Regions from separate parts of the Geodermatophilus sp. SYSU D00663 genome, predicted to be linked through region 2. Evidence: riboswitches for the same ligand, from Rfam matches in the RefSeq annotation. Region 2 holds a riboswitch; each other region holds the start of a gene.
What was found. Region 2 has a riboswitch for cyclic di-AMP ahead of ACI79Z_RS15165 (aggregation-promoting factor C-terminal-like domain-containing protein). Riboswitches for the same ligand answer to the same signal wherever they lie in the genome.

Region 1 (4,310 bases), on a different contig from region 2:
GTGTACCAGAGGACGCCGTCGTAGCCCCAGTTGTGCGTGCCGTCGAAGCCGTTGACCGGCAGCAGCTCGACGAAGTCGACGCCGAGGTCGGCGAGGTGGCCCAGCCGGTCGATGGCCGAGTCGAGGGTGCCCTCGGGCGTGAACGTGCCGACGTGCAGCTCGTAGACGACGCCGCCGGCGAGCGGGCGCCCGGTCCAGGCGGTGTCGCCCCAGGCGTACGCCGACGGGTCGAACCGGCGGGACAGGCCGTGCACGCCGTCGGGCTGGCGACGCGAGCGCGGGTCGGGGCGCGGCGTGTCGTCGTCGCCGAGCAGGTAGCCGTAGTCGGACTCCGGGCCGGCCTCGACCTCGGCCCGCCACCAGCCGTCGTCGTCGCGGCGCATGTCGTGCACCGTGCCGTCGACCTGCAGGCGCACACGCTCGGGCACGGGCGCCCAGACGGCGAACTCGACGGGTGCGGACATGCGGGGGCCTCCCAGCGGTAGTGCGGCTGACCGGTCCCTCTTGCCCGCTGCGGGCGCGGTCAACCGCGAGCGGCAGCCGGGGGAGCGGGTCCCCCGGCTGCCGCCTCGGGTCACGGCAGCTGCAGGACCTGCCCGACGTGGATGACGTCCGGGTTGCTGACGGTGCCGCTGTTGGCCGACCAGAGGGCCTTCCAGCCGCCCTCGACGCCCTGGTCCCGGGCGATCGTGCCCAGCGTGTCGCCGGACCGCACGGTGTACGAGCCGCCGGACGCCCCGGCGGCGGACTCCCCGGCCCGGGCGGCCGTGTCCGGCTCGGCCGGCGCGGGTGCGGCGGCGGGCGCGGCGGCCGGCGAGCCGGCCTCCGGGGCGCCCGGGTCCAGGCCCTTGCCGCAGGTGGGCCAGGCGCCCGGGCCCTGGACGTCGAGCGTGCGCTCGGCGACGGCGATCTGCTGCGCCTTGGTGGCCAGGTCGGCGCGCGCGGCGTACTCGGTGCCGCCGAAGGCCGCCCAGGTGGACTGGCTGAACTGCAGGCCGCCGTAGTAGCCGTTGCCGGTGTTGATGCTCCAGTTGCCGCTGGACTCGCACTGGGCGACGGCGTCCCAGTCGTTGGGAGCGGCGGCCGAGGCCGGGCCGGCGGTGACGCCGATCGCGGCCGCGGCCACGCCGGTCGTCACGAGGGCACGGCGGAGCAGGGACGTGGACGTGCGCATGGGGGATCTCCGATCCGCCGCCTGCGAGGTGAGCTGTCGGGTTCGGAGCGATCGGTGCCCCGGCCGCACGGCGTGCGGCTTCACCCCGAGGCGCTGCGTCCGGTCCCCCCGTGACCGCGGTGCAGGCGCCGAAGTGGGTCCCCCACCCCCGTCCTGGCTGTGCTCGAGGAACGGAGCCCGGCGGACGGGGTTCGGCGGACCGGCTCCGGCACGCGGCAGTCGGTTGGCCCGCGTGCGGTCGCAAAGGTAACGGGAGCATCACGAGACGGCACACCGGCACCACCCGTCACGGCGTGTCGCCCGGCCCGTGCCGGGCGGCGCGCACGAGATCGCCGGCAGGGGCCGCAGGTCACGGCGGCGCCGGCAGGCGCCGCCGTGACCTCCGTCTCAGTCCCGGACGAGCAGGGCCACCGGCAGCCGGGCCAGCAGCTCGCCGACGGGCGCTCCGCCGGCGTCGGAGACGACCCGCGTGCCGGTGAGCACGTCGCGCCACGCACCGGTCGGCAGCGTCAGCGCGGTGTCGCCCCAGCCGGTGGCGGCCAGCGCCACCGGCAGCCGGGTCGCCACGGTCACCGCGCCGCCCTGCTCCCCGGACCCACGGTCGAAGGCGACGACGTGCTGCGCGGCGGACCCGGTGGCCGCCACGGGGGTGTAGCCGGTGAACAGCTCCGGGGAGTCCCGCCGCAGCCGCAGCGCCCGCGACACGACGAGCAGCTTGGCCGCGCCGGTGTCGTCGACCTCCGGCACCTCCCCGCCGTCGAGCCGGGCCAGCAGCGCGCGCCGCTCGTCGTAGTCGACCGGGCGGCGGTTGTCGGGGTCGACGAGCGAGTGGTCCCACAGCTCGGTGCCCTGGTAGACGTCCGGGACGCCGGGCATCGTCAGCTGCAGCAGCTTCTGCGCCAGCCCGTTGGACCGGCCCGCCGGGCCGATCCGCGCGACGAAGGCCTCGATCTCGCGGTTCGTGGCCTCGTCGTCGTAGGCGGCGTCGACCATCGCGTGCAGCTGCGCCTCGAACGCCTCGTCGACGTCGGTCCACGTCGTCGACTGCCCGGCCTCCCGGGCCGCCTTCTCCGCGTAGGCGTGCGCCCGCTCGCGGGACAGCGGCCACGCGCCGACCAGGTTCTGCCACACCAGGTGCGCCAGCGGCCGGTCGGGCAGCGGGTGGCGGGACAGCCAGCCGCGGACCAGGTCCGCCCACTCCGTCGGCACCTCGGCGAGGACGGCCAGGCGCGCCCGGGTGTCCTCGCTGCGCTTGGTGTCGTGCGTGGTGAGCGTCGTCATCGACTCCGGCTTGCGCTCCAGCCGCCGCGCCTGCGCCTCGTGGAACTCCTCCGGGGTGCTGCCGAAGCGCGCCGGGTCGCCGCCGACCTCGTTGAGCACCACGAACCGCGCCCACCGGTAGTAGGCGCTGTCCTCGACGCCCTTGGCCATCACCGGGCCGCTGGTCTGCTCGAACCGGGTGGCCGCCTCGGTGCCGGCCTGCGCCAGGACCGGGTGCAGCGCGTCGACCGCGGCGACCAGGTCGGGACGGCGGTCGCGGACGTCGCCCACGGCGGCGTCGAGGTGCTCGCGGCCGTCGGGCAGGTAGGTGCGGTAGACGGAGAAGGAGGCCAGCAGCTCGGCCAGCGCCTCCTTCTCCGTCTCCACGTCGACGCCCGGCAGCTCGCCGATGACGCGCACCAGCCGGGCGACCTCGGAGCCGAGGATCCCGTCGGTCACCTCGCGCTTGCAGTCGTGCACCAGCTGCCCGTAGTCGACCGCCCGGCCGGACAGCTCGGTGTCCAGCGCGGTCAGCGCCGCCTCGCCGGCCGGGTCGACCAGGACGTCGTCGACCTCGGCCAGCGCGTCGTAGCCGGTGGTGCCGGCCGCCCGCCAGCTCTCCGGCAGGTCCTCACCGGGCTCGAGGATCTTCTCGACCACCGTCCACCGGCCGCCCGACGCCTCGGCCAGCCGGTCCAGGTACTCCTTGGGGTCGGCCAGGCCGTCGGGGTGGTCGATGCGCAGCCCGTCGACGGCGCCGTCGGCCACCAGCCGCAGCACCAGCTCGTGGGTGGCCCGGAAGACCTCCGGGTCCTCCACGCGCAGCCCGGCGAGGGTGTTGATGGCGAAGAAGCGCCGGTAGTTGAGGTCGGCGTCCGCGCGCCGCCAGTCGACCAGCTCGTAGTGCTGCCGGTCGTGCACCTCCTGCGGGGTGCCCTCGCCGGTGCCGGGCGCGATCGGGAAGCGGTTGTCGTAGTAGCGGAGCTCGCCGTCGACGACCTCGAGCTTCTCGACGTCGTCGGCCGACCCCAGCACCGGGATGCGGATGCGCCCGCCGCCGAAGTCCCAGTCGACGTCGAACGCCGACGCGTGCGCGCTGTCGCGCCCGTGCTGCAGCACGTCCCACCACCACGGCGCCTCGGCCGGGTCGGCCACGCCCATGTGGTTGGGCACCAGGTCGAGCACCAGGCCCAGCCCGTGCTCGTGCAGCGCGGCGACGAACCGGTCGAAGCCCTCCTGCCCGCCCCGCGGCTCGTCGACGTGCGCGTGGTCGACAGTGTCGTAGCCGTGCGTGCTGCCCGCGGCCGAGCGCAGCAGCGGGGAGGAGTAGGCGTGCGTGACACCCAGGTCGGCGAGGTAGCCGGCCACGGCCGCGGCGTCGTCGAGGGTGAACTCGGCGGTCACCTGCAGCCGGTAGGTCGCCGCGGGGGTGGCCCGCCGGCGCTCGAGGTCGTCGTCGGCCTGGCTCACGGGGCCGCCTGCAGCACGACGGTGGCGCGGGCGGCCACGGTCACGACGTCGCCGGCCTTCACCTGCACCGGCTCGACCTCGCCCAGCTCCGCGGTGTCGACGACGACCGTCCAGCCCTCGGCGTACTCCGACGGCGGCACGGTGAAGTCGATCGGCTCGTGGTGGGCGTTGAACGCCAGGTAGAAGCAGTCGTCGAGGACGTCCTCGCCGCGCTCGTCGGTCTCCCGGATGCCGTGGCCGTTGAGGTACATGGCCAGCGACTTGGCGAAGCCCGCGTCCCAGTCCTCGTCGCTCATCAGCTCGCCGGACGGGGTGAACCAGGCGACGTCCTGCACCGGGTCGCCCTCCTCGCGGCGCACCGGGCGGCCGTGGAAGAACCGGCGGCGGCGGAAGGTCGGGTGCTCGG
Region 2 (4,310 bases):
CTCCTCGTCCCACAGCCGGCGCAGCAGCGCGTAGTTCTCCACCGCCAGCGGGATGCCGTTGCGGATGTCCTGACCGAACCACGGGTAGACCGGGCCGGTGTTGCCGCGGCCCATCATCAGGTCGACGCGGCCGTCCGCGAGGTGCTGCAGCATCGCGTAGTCCTCGGCGATCTTCACCGGGTCGTTGGTGGTGATCAGCGTGGTCGACGTCGACAGCTGCAGCCGGGAGGTCTGCGCCGCGACGTAGGCCAGCGTGGTCGTGGGGGAGGACGAGAAGAACGGCGGGTTGTGGTGCTCACCGAGCGCGAAGACGTCGAGGCCCACCTCCTCGGCCTTCTTCGCGATGGTGACGACGGCCTTGATCCGCTCCGCCTCGCTCGGCGTCCGCCCCGTCGTCGGGTCGGTCGTGACGTCGCTGACCGTGAAGACCCCGAACTGCATCTCGTGCTCCATGTGGTTGAGAGTGCAACTACTGTACCCGGCCCAACGACCCGCCCCCGCCGGGCATTCCCGACGCCTCCGTGACCGTACTGAGACCTCTCGACCGCGCTCGGTGACCGGCCCGGCACGTCCGGGCGCGACCGGTCCGGACGCCCCGCGCGCGTCCGTGTCGACCCGTCCGGCCGCACCCGGCGGGTGGAACTCTGTGATCACCCCCGACCGGCGCGCCGGTGGGGGGCCGGATCGGACGGCGCACCGAGGGGGAACCGGGATGTCGCTGCGGGGACGGGGAGCTGCTCCCGACGGGACCGGGGACGGCACCGCGGAGCCGCCTCCGGGACGTGGGCTCGACGGCCTGCTGGGCACCGGGCCGGTGTTCACCGGGGCGGTCCGCGGCTACGACCGCGTGCAGGTGGACGACTACGTCGCCTGGGCCGAGACCGAGCTGCTGGTCCTGCGCCGGGAGAACGAGCACCTGCTCAGCCGCTACGCCGCCGCCTCGGCCAAGCTGCAGAACGCCCGCCGGCGGCTGGCCCAGCTGGTCCGCGAGCGGCAGAGCCTGCCCGGCCCCGAGGACGCGGCCGCGATCGTGCGGCGGGCCGAGGAGGAGGCCGCCGCGCTGACGGCCGCCGCCGAGGAGGAGGCCGGGCGGATCCGCGCCGAGGCGCTCGCCGAGGCGCAGGCCCGGCTGTCCGGGGTGGCCGAGATGCGCGAGGCGGTGCTCGCCGCCCGCGAGCAGACCCGCAGCGAGGCCGCCGCCGTCCTCGAGGCCGCGCGCCGCGAGGCGGCCCGGCTGGAGGAGGCGGCCGCCGCGGAGCGCGAGCGGCGGGACCGCGAGGCCGCCGCGGCACGGGCGCGGGCCGACGCCGAGGCGCTCGAGCGCCGGCACGCCGTCGAGGCCGAGCTCGAGCCCCTGCGCGACGAGCGCGACCGGGCGCGCGACTGGCTGCGCCTGCTGACCGGGCAGCTGGACGAGGCGCTCGCCGTCGTCACCGGCGTCGTGCCCGACGACGTCCCCGCCCTCGGCGACAAGCGGGGGCTGGCCCGACTGGAGGAGTCCGCCGGTGGACTCCGGGCGGAGTCGCGTCCGGCGTCGTCCGGGACGGACGTGTCCGACGTGACACCGCTGCACGGGCCCGGCCGGCCCGAGGTGGCCGCGGCCTCCTGACCAGCGGCGACGCGGGGGCGGGTTCCGGGACGAGGGGGTCCGCCCCACCCGTCACGGCCGCACCTCCGGCCCCGGCGGTTGTCACGAACCGGTAACGACCGTACGGTGGCTGGCGTCCGGCTGGTCGTCAGGTCCCCGTCCTGGGGAGCCCGGCCGGACGCCGCCGAGTCGTGTCCGCGCCCGTGGACGCGAGCCGGGGACCCACCGCAGTACTGGGGTGAATCGCGCCCGCCGAGCTCCGGCCCGGCGCGCGTAGGGCTCCTTCCCGCCCGAACCCGTCAGCTAACTCGGTAGGCGGCTCACGGAAGAAACGGAGAGTCCCCGCATGCCCCGCCTCCGGGCCGAAGCGGCCCGCAGGTGCAGCTGCCCGCGCGCACACCGCGCTCCCGCGTCCGCCTGACGCCGGCCGCCCCTGCCCTGCCGCTCCCTGCGACGACGTCGCCGGGGACCCCGTAGTCCGCGACACCCGTAGCCCCGCGCCGCACGCGCATGCCCGAGGTCCGCCTCCGGGCCCGCTGCCGCGCGCACTCTCCCTCGGAGCCCTCACCCCCTCATGTCCCGCCACGTCCCGAACACGCCTGCCGACGCCCCCGCGACCGTCGAGCTCGCCACCGCCGACACCCCCGACACCGCCGCCGAGACCACGGCCGGCACCGCCACCCGCGAGCTGCCCGCGGTCGCGGACGCCGCCGAGGCCCCCGCCCGCCGGCGCCTGTTCCGCCGCGGCGGCCCGCCGCTGGGCCCGCGCCGCCCGGCCCTCCTGCTCGGCGCCGCCGCCGCCGGCGCGCTGATCGTCGGCGTCGTCTCCACCAGCGGCCCCGCCGCCTCCGCCGGTACCGACACCGCCGGCACCGCGGTCAGCGTCGCCGACGAGCTGGGCATCCCCGAGCAGCAGGCCGCGACCGCCCCCGACCTGACGTCGCTGGCCGACATCGCCGCCTCGCGCGCCGAGCGCAGCGCGCAGGAGGCCGGTGCCGCCCACGCGCAGCTCGCCGCCGAGCAGGCCGAGCGCGACCGCCAGGCCGCCGAGGCCGAGGCCGCCCGCGTCGCCGCCGAGCAGGAGGCCGCCCGCGTCGCCGCGGAGCAGGAGGCCGCCCGCCAGGCCGCCGAGGCGCAGGCCGCCGCCGAGGCCGCCGCCGCGCAGCAGGCCGCCGAGGAGCAGGCCGCCGAGGAGGCCGCGCCCGCCGCGCCCTCCGGCTCCTTCAAGGACTACGCGCTGAGCAAGGTCGGCAGCGGCGAGCAGTTCTCCTGCCTGGAGAAGCTGTGGGGCAAGGAGAGCGGCTGGAACCCCAACGCCCAGAACCCCACCAGCACCGCCTACGGCATCCCGCAGTTCCTGGACTCCACCTGGGCCAGCACCGGGATCGCCAAGACCTCCGACGGCTACCGCCAGATCGACGCCGGCCTGATCTACATCGAGGAGCGCTACGGCTCGCCGTGCGACGCCTGGGCGCACAGCCAGGCCACCGGCTGGTACTGATCGACACGTGATCCATCGAGGGCCGGCCACCCGGGTGGTGCCCGCGGGGTTCGTCCGCGCGCACACCCAGGTGCGCCGGCCCTCGCTCGTCCCCGAGGTGCGGCTGCACGTCGCCGACGACGTCGTCGCCCTGTGGGAGGCGATGGAGACCGCGGCCGGCGGGGCGGGCGGGGAGCCGCCGTTCTGGGCCGCCGCCTGGCCCGGCGGGCAGGCGCTGGCCCGCCACCTGCTCGACGAGCCCGCCACCGTCACCGGCCGCACGGTGCTCGACCTCGGGTCGGGCAGCGGCCTGGTGGCCGTCGCCGCCGTCCTCGCCGGTGCCCGGTGGGTGCTGGCCAGCGACGTCGACCCGTTCTCCCGGACGGCGGTCGGCGTCAACGCCGGCCTCAACGGCGTCGCGGGCATCAGCGTCACCGGCGACGTGCTGGACCGCGAGCCGCCCGCCGTCGACGTCGTCGTCGCCGGGGACGTCTGCTACGACCGGGAGATGACCGGGCGGGTGCTGCCCTTCCTCGACCGGGCGCGGGCCCGCGGCTGCGAGGTGCTCGTCGGCGACCCCGGCCGCCCGTACCTCCCGCACGAGCGGCTGGAGTCGGCCGCGGTGTACGAGGTCCCCGAGACGGAGGGGCCCGGGCTGCGCCGGACGACGGTGTGGCGGCTGCCCTGAGCGCCGCCGGATACGGTCGCCGCGTGCGCCCCTACGCCTTCACCGGTACCGCCGTCGTCACCGGGGCGGCCAGCGGCATCGGCGCCGCGCTCGCCCCGCGGCTGGCCGCCCGCGGCAACGACCTCGTGCTGCTCGACCGCGACGCCGAGCGGCTCGAGGGCGTCGCGGCGGCGGTGCGCGCGGCCTCCCCGGGCCGGTCGGTGGCCACCGTCGTCGCCGACCTCGCCGACGCCGGGCAACTGCGCGCGGCCGCCGACCGGGTCGTCGCGGACCACCCGGGGACGACGCTGCTGGTCAACAACGCCGGCGTCGCGCTGGGCGGGCGGTTCGACCAGGTGACCCTCGAGGAGTTCGAGTGGGTCGTGGACGTCAACTTCCGCGCCACCGTCCGGCTCACCCACGCGCTGCTGCCGACGCTCCAGGCGCACCCCGGGTCGCACCTGGTGAACGTCTCCAGCCTGTTCGGGCTCATGGCGCCGGCCGGGCAGGCGGCGTACGCGTCGAGCAAGTTCGCCGTCCGCGGGTTCACCGAGGCGCTGCGGCACGAGCTGGCC
Region 3 (4,310 bases), on a different contig from region 2:
CTCGTGGTGCGGCGCGGTGTCCGCCGCGATCGGCCGCATCGGCGCCGGTGACCTCGCCAAGGTGGTGCTCGCGCGCGACCTGCTGGTCACCGCCGACGTGCCGCTGGACCCCCGCCGCCTGCTCGACCGGCTGGCCACCCGCTTCCCCGACTGCTGGACCTTCGCCGTCGACGGGCTGCTCGGCGCCACCCCCGAGCTGCTGCTGCGCCGCACCGGCCGGCAGCTGTCGGCGCGGGTGCTGGCCGGCACCGCCCCGCGCGGCGCGGGCGCCGAGGACGAGCGGCTCGCGGCCGGCCTGCTGGCCAGCGCCAAGGACCGCGCCGAGCACGCCCTCGCCGTCGACTCGCTCGTGCGGGCGCTCGACCCGTTCTGCACCGCGCTGTCGGTGCCGGAGCAGCCCTCGCTGCTCACGCTGCCCAACGTGCGGCACCTGGCCACCGACGTCGTCGGCACCCAGCGCCGCTCGGGCGCCCGCGGCCGCGCCGGGCTGCTGGAGCTGGTCGACGCCGTGCACCCCACCGCCGCCGTCTGCGGCACCCCGCCCGAGGCCGCCGCCGGGGTCATCGCCGAGCTGGAGGGCATGGACCGCGGCCGCTACGCCGGGCCGGTGGGCTGGCTCGACGCCCGAGGGGACGGCGAGTTCGGGCTGGCCCTCCGCTGCGCGCAGCTGGTCGACGACGACCCGTGCTCGGCCCGGCTGTTCGCCGGCTGCGGCATCGTCGCCGGCTCCGACCCGGCGGCCGAGCTCGCCGAGACCCAGTCGAAGTTCGCCGCCTTCCAGGCCGCGCTCGAGGGCTGAGCCGGCCCGCTCCCGGCCGGCCGCCGTCCTGCCCCGGGAACGACGAGGGCCCCGGCCGCGGCGCGCGGTCGGGGCCCTCGTCGGGTGAGGCGGAGGTCAGCCCACGTAGTTCACGTGCACGTGGTCCATGTGGTTGGCGGTCGCGCCGCCGCGGTCCTCCATCGCCTTCCAGGCGCCGTCGGGCGAGGTCAGGATGCGCTGCTGCCAGATGACGTACTCGACGCCGAGCTCGTCCCAGTGGTCGACGTGGTACTGGGCGATCGCGTCGCCGAGGGCGGCGTCGGACATGACCATGTAGTCCAGCGCCTTGCCGGAGGGGTGGCCGTCCGGGTCGACCGCGCTGGCCCGCGTGCCGCCGAGGGTGATGTCCGCGGCGCCCGGGACGTTGCTGACGACGGCGTTCGCCGCCGCCTGCACGGCCTCGTGGATCGCGCCGGCGGTGTTCGTGATCTCGGCGACGACCGAGGCCTGCGCGACCTGCGGGGCGGCCTCGGCGATCGGCGGGGTGGCGGCGGGCGCCGCCTCGCCGGCGGCGGCGACCGGGGCCGGGGCGGCCTCGGCGGCGGGAGCCGGAGCGGCCTCGGCCGGGGCGGCGGTCGAGCCGCTGAGCGCCAGCACCTGACCGGGATAGATCCGGTTCGGGTTGCCGCCGATGACGTCGACGTTGCGCTCGTAGAGCTCCCGCCAGCTCTGGCCGTGGGCGGCGGCGATCTTCGCCACCGTGTCCCGCCAGCGGACGGTGTACTCCTCGGTGGTGACCTCGGCCTGCTCGGCCGGGGCGGCCTGCTCGGCGGCCGGCTGCTCGGCCGGAGCGGCCGGGGCCTCGGCGGCCGGGGCGGCCTGCTCGGCGGGAGCGGCCGGCGCCTCGGCGGCGGCCGCGGTGGTGCCGTCGGTCAGGTACTTGCCGCAGGTCGGCCAGGCGCCGACGCCCTGGCCGGCCAGGACGGCCTCGGCGATCTGGACCTGCTCGGCCGGGGTGGCGAGGTCGGCGCGCGGGGCGAGGTCGGTGCCCCCGAAGGCGGCCCAGGTGGACTGGCTGAACTGCAGCCCGCCGTAGTAGCCGTTGCCGGTGTTGATGCTCCAGTTGCCGCTGGACTCGCACTGGGCGACGCCGGTCCAGTCGTGGGTGGTGGAGGCGGAGGCCGGCGAGCTCAGGACGCCCAGACCGACGGCGGCGGCGCCGGCGGCGACAGGGGCCTTGGCGATGACCTTCTTGGTGCGGACGTAGCGGGGTGCGCGGTGCTTGGGCATGGTGATGATCTCCCGATCACCGCCGGCGAGGTGAGCTGTCGGGTTCGGGCGATCGGTGCCCGGCCGCGGTCCGCGGCTTCACCCCGAGGCGCGCTCCGACAGGCCCCCGTAGGCCGTCGCGCGCCGGAAGAGTGGGTCCCCCACCCCTGCCCTGGGAGTTGACGTGGGCGACCGGTGGGCAGGGTTTGGCGGACCGGCGCCGCGCTCTGTGTTCGCTGAGCGCAGCCAAAACGTTACGTGTCGTCATGTCGACTGTCGTCGTGACGGCGGTCACACGGCGGTTCGGCCGGGGCGTGTGGGGTACGGCGTGACGTCGGCGTGACCACCGCGCGGGTAACGGAACCCGCTGCTCGCCGCGCACGATCGGGCCCTGCCGGGGTCGTGCCGTCCCCGCCGCGTCCGCGCCGGGTCCCGTGACGAAGGCCACCGGGAACGGGTGGCGGACCGGCCCGTCACGAGGGCCTGGGACGAGCTCCCGGGCCGTGCCCGGGCCCCGTCCGGCGCTCCTCGGACCGGTCAGGCCAGCGCGCGGCCCGCGGCCTCCCGCAGGGCGACGGCGAGGTCGGCCTCCGCGCGCTGGTCGGTGCGGGCGACGACCACCCGCGGCCCGCCGCGCGCCAGCGCGGCGGCGAGCTCCTCCGGCGTGGTCACCGCCACCGCCTCCCACCCCAGGGACGCCGCGACGGCGACCAGGTCCCGCCCGTGCGGCGTGCCGAACACCCGCCGGTAGTCGTGGGCGTACGCCGGCCGCCCGGGCTCCAGCTGGGCGAAGATCCCGCCCCCGTCGTTGTCGGGCACCACCACGGTGAGGTCCGGGCGCGGCTCGCCCTCGCCGGTGAGCAGCCCCTGCAGGTCGTGCAGGAACGTCAGGTCGCCCATGAGCGCCACCGCCGGCCCGCCGTGGACCAGCGCGGCGCCGACGGCGGTGGACACCGTGCCGTCGATGCCGGCGACGCCGCGGTTGGCGAGCACGGCGACGTCGCCGCGCGGGACGGCGAGCCGGTCGACGTCGCGCACCGGCGTGGAGGAGCCGAGCACCAGCAGCGCCCCCGGCGGCAGCGCGGCGACGACGTCGCGGGCCAGCCGGGCGGCGGTCAGCCCGCGCGCGGCGTCCAGGGCGGCGTCGACGGCGGCGCCCACCCGGTCCGCGGCCGCGCGCCAGGCGGCGGCCCAGCCGGGGTCGCAGGGCGGCCCGGCCGGCGGGGCGGCGCGGGTGACCAGCGCGGCGGAGCGGCCGGCGTCGGGCCAGCGCGGCCCGGCGACCACGGTCTCCACGCGCACCCGCGGGTCGGCCAGCAGCGCGGACACCGGCCGGGACAGCGTCGGCCGGCCGACGACGACCACCCGGTCGGGCCGGTGCGCGTCCAGCCAGCCGGGCACGCCGAGCAGCAGCGCCCCGCCGCGCACGGCGCCGTCGGTCCACGCCCCGCCGCTCGGCTCGGCGACCACCGGCCAGCCGGCCGCGGCGGCGCCGGCCGCCCACGCCCGGCCGGCGGCGTCGGGCCCGTCCCCGGCGACGACGAGCGTGCGCGGGCCGTCGGCGATCGGTGCGGCCGCGGCGGGCGCGGACGCGCCGGCGGTCCACGGCGCGCCACCGTCCCGGCCGGCCCACGGGCCCGACAGCGGGCCGGGCTCCTCCTCGGGCAGCAGCGGGTCGCGGAAGGGCAGGTCCAGCTGCACCGGCCCGGGGTCGCCGGACAGGACGCCGGTGGCCGCGAGCAGTGCCCGGGACACCACCGAGCGCCAGTAGCGGTTCTGCGCGGCCTCGCGGCCGGCCTCGGGCACGCCGACGTCGGCCGCCCAGCGCACCGCGCCGCCGTAGAGACCCGGCTGCTCGATCGTCTGGTTGGCGCCGGTGCCGCGCAGCTCCGGCGGCCGGTCGGCGGTGAGCGCCAGCAGCGGCACCCCGCTGACGTCGGCCTCGAGGACGGCGGCGTGCAGGTGCGCGGTCGCCGTCCCGGAGGTGGTGAGCACCGGCACCGGCCGGCCGGACGCGCGGGCGAGGCCCAGGGCGAGGAAGGACGCCGTGCGCTCGTCGATGCGCACGTGCAGCCGCAGGACGCCGGCCCGCTCGGCGGCGGCCAGCGCCAGGGCGACCGGCGCCGAGCGGGAGCCGGGCGCGACGACGGCGTCGCGGACGCCGCCGCGGACCAGCTCGTCGACCAGCACGCGGGCCAGCGCGGTGGAGGGGTTCACGCGGCCAGCACCGCGCCCAGCCGCTCCGTCCAGCGGGCGGTGACGTCGCCCGGCGCGGTCACGG
Region 4 (4,310 bases), on a different contig from region 2:
GTCGCGCAGCCGGCGGGTGAGCAGCGGCTGCACCGCGAGCAGCAGGCTGGCCAGCAGCACGAGCACCGGCACGACGACGTCGAAGGCCTCGCTCGGCGTGGTCAGCAGCAGCACGCTGCCGGCGACGCCGCCCAGCGCCGAGACCGCACCGAGCCGCACCAGCCGGTCGCGCTGACCGGCGTACTCGCGGCGGAACCCGGCCATCCCGCCGAGGTAGCCCGGCCACTGCGCCACCGAGTTGGTGACGTTGGCCGCCACGGTGCCCAGGCCCAGCCCGACCAGGGTGGGGAAGAGGATCAGCGACCCGCCGCCGGCGATCGAGTTGACCGCCCCCGCGCCCAGGGCCACCGCGGCCGCGATCAGGAGGTCGGCGGCCGTCACGGGGCGCCAGCCTACGGTCGGTGCGTGCGACTCCCCGCCCCGGCGACCTGGCTGGCCGCCGCCCTCGGCGGCTCCGGCGTGCTGCACCTGGTGCGGCCGCGGACGTTCGAGTGGCTGGTGCCGCCCGAGCTCGGCGACGCCCGCGCCTGGGTGCTCGTCAGCGGGGTCGCCGAGGTCGGCACCGCCGCGCTGCTGGCCGCGCCGGCGAGCCGCCGGGCCGGGGGACGGGCCGCGGCCGCGCTCCTGGCGTCGTTCGTGCCGGCCCACCTGCACCACCTCCGCGTGGCGCGCGGGCGGCCGGCGATGCTGGCCGCGGCGGTGGTCCGGCTGCCGCTGCAGGCGCCGATGATCGCCGCGGCGCTGCGGGTGGCCCGAGGGCGCTGAGCGTCAGCGGCCGCGGGCAGACTGCCCGCATGACGGAGGCGTTCCCCGAGGACTGGCAGCGCGCCCTGGTCGTCGCCGCCCACCCCGACGACGTGGAGTACGGCTGCGCGGCCGCCGTCGCGGCGTGGACGGCGGCCGGGCGCGACGTCCGGTACGTGATGGCCACCAGCGGCGAGGCCGGCATCGCCGGGCTGCCGCCGGAGGCCGCCGGGCCGCTGCGCGAGCGCGAGCAGCGGGCCGCGGCCGCGGTGGTCGGCGTGTCGGTGGTCGAGTTCCTCGGCCACCCCGACGGGCGGCTGACCGAGGGGCTGGACCTGCGGCGGGCGGTCGCGGCGGCGATCCGGCGGCACCGCCCCGACCTCGTGGTCACGCTGCACTTCGGCGACACGTGGACGCCGCCGGGCGCCCCGCTCGGCTACTGGAACAGCGCCGACCACCGGGTGCTGGGCCGGGCGGTGGTCGACGCCGTCGGCGACGCGGCCAACGAGTGGATCTTCGCCGAGCTCGCCGACCCGGAGCCCTGGCGCGGGGTGCGCTGGACCGCCGTCTCCACGCCGGTGGGGGTCACGCACACCGTCGACGTGACCGACGTCGTCGACCGGGCGGTGGCCTCGCTGGCCGAGCACCGCCGCTACCTGCAGGCGCTGTCGGCCGACCCGGTCGAGGAGCAGGCACGGCGACAGGTCGACACGGCGACCCCGGTCGTCGACGGCCGGCGGGTGGCCGGCTTCGCGCTGTACGCCGGCTGAGGCGGACGCGGCCCCGGGGTGCGCCCGGGGCCGCGTCCGGGCCGGTCAGGGGTTGAAGCTCACGTGGACGTGGTCCATGTGGTTGGCGGTGGGGGACCCGCGGTCCTCCATCGCCCGCCAGCCGGAGCTCCCGATCACGAAGATCCGCTGCTTCCAGATGACGTAGTCGACGCCCATGCGCGCGGCGTTGTCGAGGACGTACTGGGCGACGGCGTTCCCCTTGGCGGAGTCGGCGTAGACCATGAAGTCCGCGGCGAGCTGCTGGGTGGGGGAGTGCCCGGGGCGGGTGAGCACGGTGGACACCCCGCACTGCTGCACGACCTCGGCGACGACGGGGCGGACGTGCGCCGCCCAGGCGCTGTAGGAGGTCGAGGAGGCGGTCGGCGCGCCGGTGAGGTTCGTGGACACCGCCGCGGGGGCGGCGGGGGCGGCTGCCGGTGCGGCCGCGGGGGCGGCGGGGGCCGCGGGCGCGGGCGCCGCGGCTCCTCCCCGGTCCTGGGACCAGCCGTTCGACCCGTCCCGGCGGGGGCCGTCCCAGTCGGCCTGGGCCACCGACTGGCCGCTGAGGCCGAAGGCGACGGCGAGGGCGCCGGCCGTGAGGGTCCGGCGGATCGTGCGCTTGCTGTTCGAGGGCATGACGAGGAGAGCTCCTGACGTCGGTTCCGCGTGGCGCCGTCCGTGGCTCGGCGGTCACCCGTCGCGTGGGGGGACCTGCGGGACGGGCCGGGACGCGGCCGGGCGGCGGGCGGCTGCTGGAGGGCAGGCCGACGCGAGGCCGGTCGTTTCCGGTCCGTGGAGGCGCGGCGACCGGCGGAGGTGGGCGGGTCGCGGCGCTCGTCGCAGAGTGCGGGGCACGCCGGGGCAGGCGCCGTCGGCGCACCCCGTGGTGGTTCTCCGTTCTCCCGTGGCCGCCTACCGGGTCAGCTGACGGGTTCGGGCGGGGAACTGCGCCCTACCCCCTCCCGGGTCCGGGAGGTGGGACTCACCCCGGTGGTGCGGTGGGTCCCCGGCTCACGGCCACCGCGGTGGCCGCGACTCGGCGGCACCCGGCTCGGTTCCCCCGGTGGAGGACGTGACGACCGGCCGGACGGAGCCACCGTAGGAGCGTCCGCGGGAGCCCGCAGCGCGGACTGAGCAGTTCCGCTGAGGGGGTCCGTAGACTGGTCGGCACGACGGACGAGTCGGCCGGGCGGTCGCGTCGGCGGGGGAGACCCCGTCGCCGAGGAACGTCCGGGCTCCACAGGGCAGGGTGGTCGCTAACGGCGACCCGGGGTGACCCGCGGGACAGTGCCACAGAGAACAGACCGCCAGCAGTCCGCTGCTGGTGAGGGTGAAACGGTGGTGTAAGAGACCACCAGCGCACCGGGTGACCGGTGCGGCTCGGTAAACCCCACCCGGAGCAAGGTCGAGAAGGGGCGGTGGCCGGGCGACCGGACACCGTCCTGCGCAGGCGTTCGAGGGCTGCCCGCCCGAGCCTGCGGGTGGACCGCTCGAGCCCGCCGGCAACGGCGGGCCTAGATGGATGACCGCCCATCGGGAGGCCGCGAGGCGCCCGAGGACAGAACCCGGCGTACAGGCCGACTCGTCCGTCGCCCGCCGTGACCTGCGGGTCTGCGGTCAGGGCGCGGCGCCGGTCCGCGCGGGGTCCGCCGCTCGGCCGGGAACGGGGTCGGCGGCGGCCCTCGGCCGGTCGCCGGAGCCGGGCCAGAGGTGGCTGACGTCGGTCGGTCACGGCGATCGTCGGCCGAGGTCGGCTCGCCCTCTTCCCGGCTGCGGCTGCTGACGACGATCGGCTCCGGGATGATCCGGCTCGCGTCACGCGGCCCCTGCGACCCGGCGGCGTGGACGTCGAGCGGCCGGACGACGAGGCGGCGACCCGTCCCACGGGGCGCTGTGCCGGTCGTCGTCCCTCCTCGTACGCGGCATCCGCTCGGCGCGGTGGTCGACCGGCCCTGGGTGTGGTCCGACCGGTCAGTTCTCCGTGCCGTGTCGGTCCGTACGCCGAACACCGACCCACGGGAGGCCACGCGATGCGGAGACTGACCTTCGCCATGAACCTGAGCCTGGACGGCTACGTCGCCGCGCCCGGCGACGACCTCGGCTGGAGCGTGCCGAGCGACGAGCTGTTCCAGTGGTGGTCCGACCGGGTGGAGGCCACGGGCCTGGCGCTGTACGGGCGCAGACTGTGGGAGACGATGAGCTCCCACTGGCCGACCGCCGACCGGCAGCCCGGCGCCACACCGGCGCAGATCGAGTACGCCCGCCGTTGGCGGGACATGCCGAAGGTGGTGTTCTCCTCGACGGCCAGCGCGGTCGACGGGAACGCCCGCCTGGTCACCGGCGACGCCGTCACCGAGATCACCCGGCTCAAGGCCGGGGACGGCGGTCCCATGGACGTCGGTGGCGCCACCCTCGCCGCGGCGGCCATGCGGGCCGGGCTGATCGACGAGTACGCGCTCGTCACCCACCCGGTCCTGGTGGGCGGCGGCACGCCGTTCTTCCCGGCCCTGGACGACCGGGTGGACCTGGACCTGGTGGAGACCCGGACGTTCCGCGGCGGCGTGCTCCTGACCAGGTACGAGACCAGGCGCTGAACAGCCGGCCCCGGATCGGCAGGCCGACTCGTCCGTCGTCCCCCTCCGCCGATCCGCGCACGACCGGGTCGACGGCGTCCGGTCGTCCGGGCCCGGTCGCGGGTGGCTGCCGGTGTGTCGCCGCCAGGCGACCCCACCGACGGGACCCGACCGATGAGTCGATGCGGCGACCGGGGTCCCTCTCGTGGAGCGGCCGGACGGG

Region 1: linked by a shared signal. The riboswitch ahead of ACI79Z_RS19725 (transglycosylase family protein) and the one ahead of ACI79Z_RS15165 (aggregation-promoting factor C-terminal-like domain-containing protein) in region 2 are both predicted to bind cyclic di-AMP.
Region 3: linked by a shared signal. The riboswitch ahead of ACI79Z_RS01135 (transglycosylase family protein) and the one ahead of ACI79Z_RS15165 (aggregation-promoting factor C-terminal-like domain-containing protein) in region 2 are both predicted to bind cyclic di-AMP.
Region 4: linked by a shared signal. The riboswitch ahead of ACI79Z_RS11455 (hypothetical protein) and the one ahead of ACI79Z_RS15165 (aggregation-promoting factor C-terminal-like domain-containing protein) in region 2 are both predicted to bind cyclic di-AMP.

What each region holds. Positions count from the first base shown of each region.
Region 1 is NZ_JBJGZT010000030.1:25,805-30,114, forward strand. Features, by position in the region: gene treZ (malto-oligosyltrehalose trehalohydrolase) at 1-464, opposite strand, end outside; gene ACI79Z_RS19725 (transglycosylase family protein) at 575-1,174, opposite strand; cyclic di-AMP (ydaO/yuaA leader) riboswitch at 1,178-1,312, opposite strand; gene treY (malto-oligosyltrehalose synthase) at 1,562-3,904, opposite strand; gene glgX (glycogen debranching protein GlgX) at 3,901-4,310, opposite strand, start outside.
Region 2 is NZ_JBJGZT010000018.1:72,343-76,652, reverse strand. Features, by position in the region: gene ACI79Z_RS15175 (LLM class flavin-dependent oxidoreductase) at 1-453, opposite strand, end outside; gene ACI79Z_RS15170 (hypothetical protein) at 713-1,609, shown strand; cyclic di-AMP (ydaO/yuaA leader) riboswitch at 1,761-1,921, shown strand; gene ACI79Z_RS15165 (aggregation-promoting factor C-terminal-like domain-containing protein) at 2,163-3,089, shown strand; gene ACI79Z_RS15160 (class I SAM-dependent methyltransferase) at 3,097-3,756, shown strand; gene ACI79Z_RS15155 (SDR family NAD(P)-dependent oxidoreductase) at 3,780-4,310, shown strand, end outside.
Region 3 is NZ_JBJGZT010000001.1:224,725-229,034, forward strand. Features, by position in the region: gene ACI79Z_RS01130 (isochorismate synthase) at 1-799, shown strand, start outside; gene ACI79Z_RS01135 (transglycosylase family protein) at 896-2,050, opposite strand; cyclic di-AMP (ydaO/yuaA leader) riboswitch at 2,055-2,224, opposite strand; gene menD (2-succinyl-5-enolpyruvyl-6-hydroxy-3-cyclohexene-1-carboxylic-acid synthase) at 2,567-4,246, opposite strand; gene ACI79Z_RS01145 (o-succinylbenzoate synthase) at 4,243-4,310, opposite strand, start outside.
Region 4 is NZ_JBJGZT010000012.1:90,071-94,380, forward strand. Features, by position in the region: gene ACI79Z_RS11440 (sulfite exporter TauE/SafE family protein) at 1-381, opposite strand, end outside; gene ACI79Z_RS11445 (DoxX family protein) at 406-765, shown strand; gene ACI79Z_RS11450 (PIG-L deacetylase family protein) at 795-1,514, shown strand; gene ACI79Z_RS11455 (hypothetical protein) at 1,560-2,150, opposite strand; cyclic di-AMP (ydaO/yuaA leader) riboswitch at 2,409-2,566, opposite strand; RNA gene rnpB (RNase P RNA component class A) at 2,692-3,103, shown strand; gene ACI79Z_RS11465 (dihydrofolate reductase family protein) at 3,545-4,108, shown strand.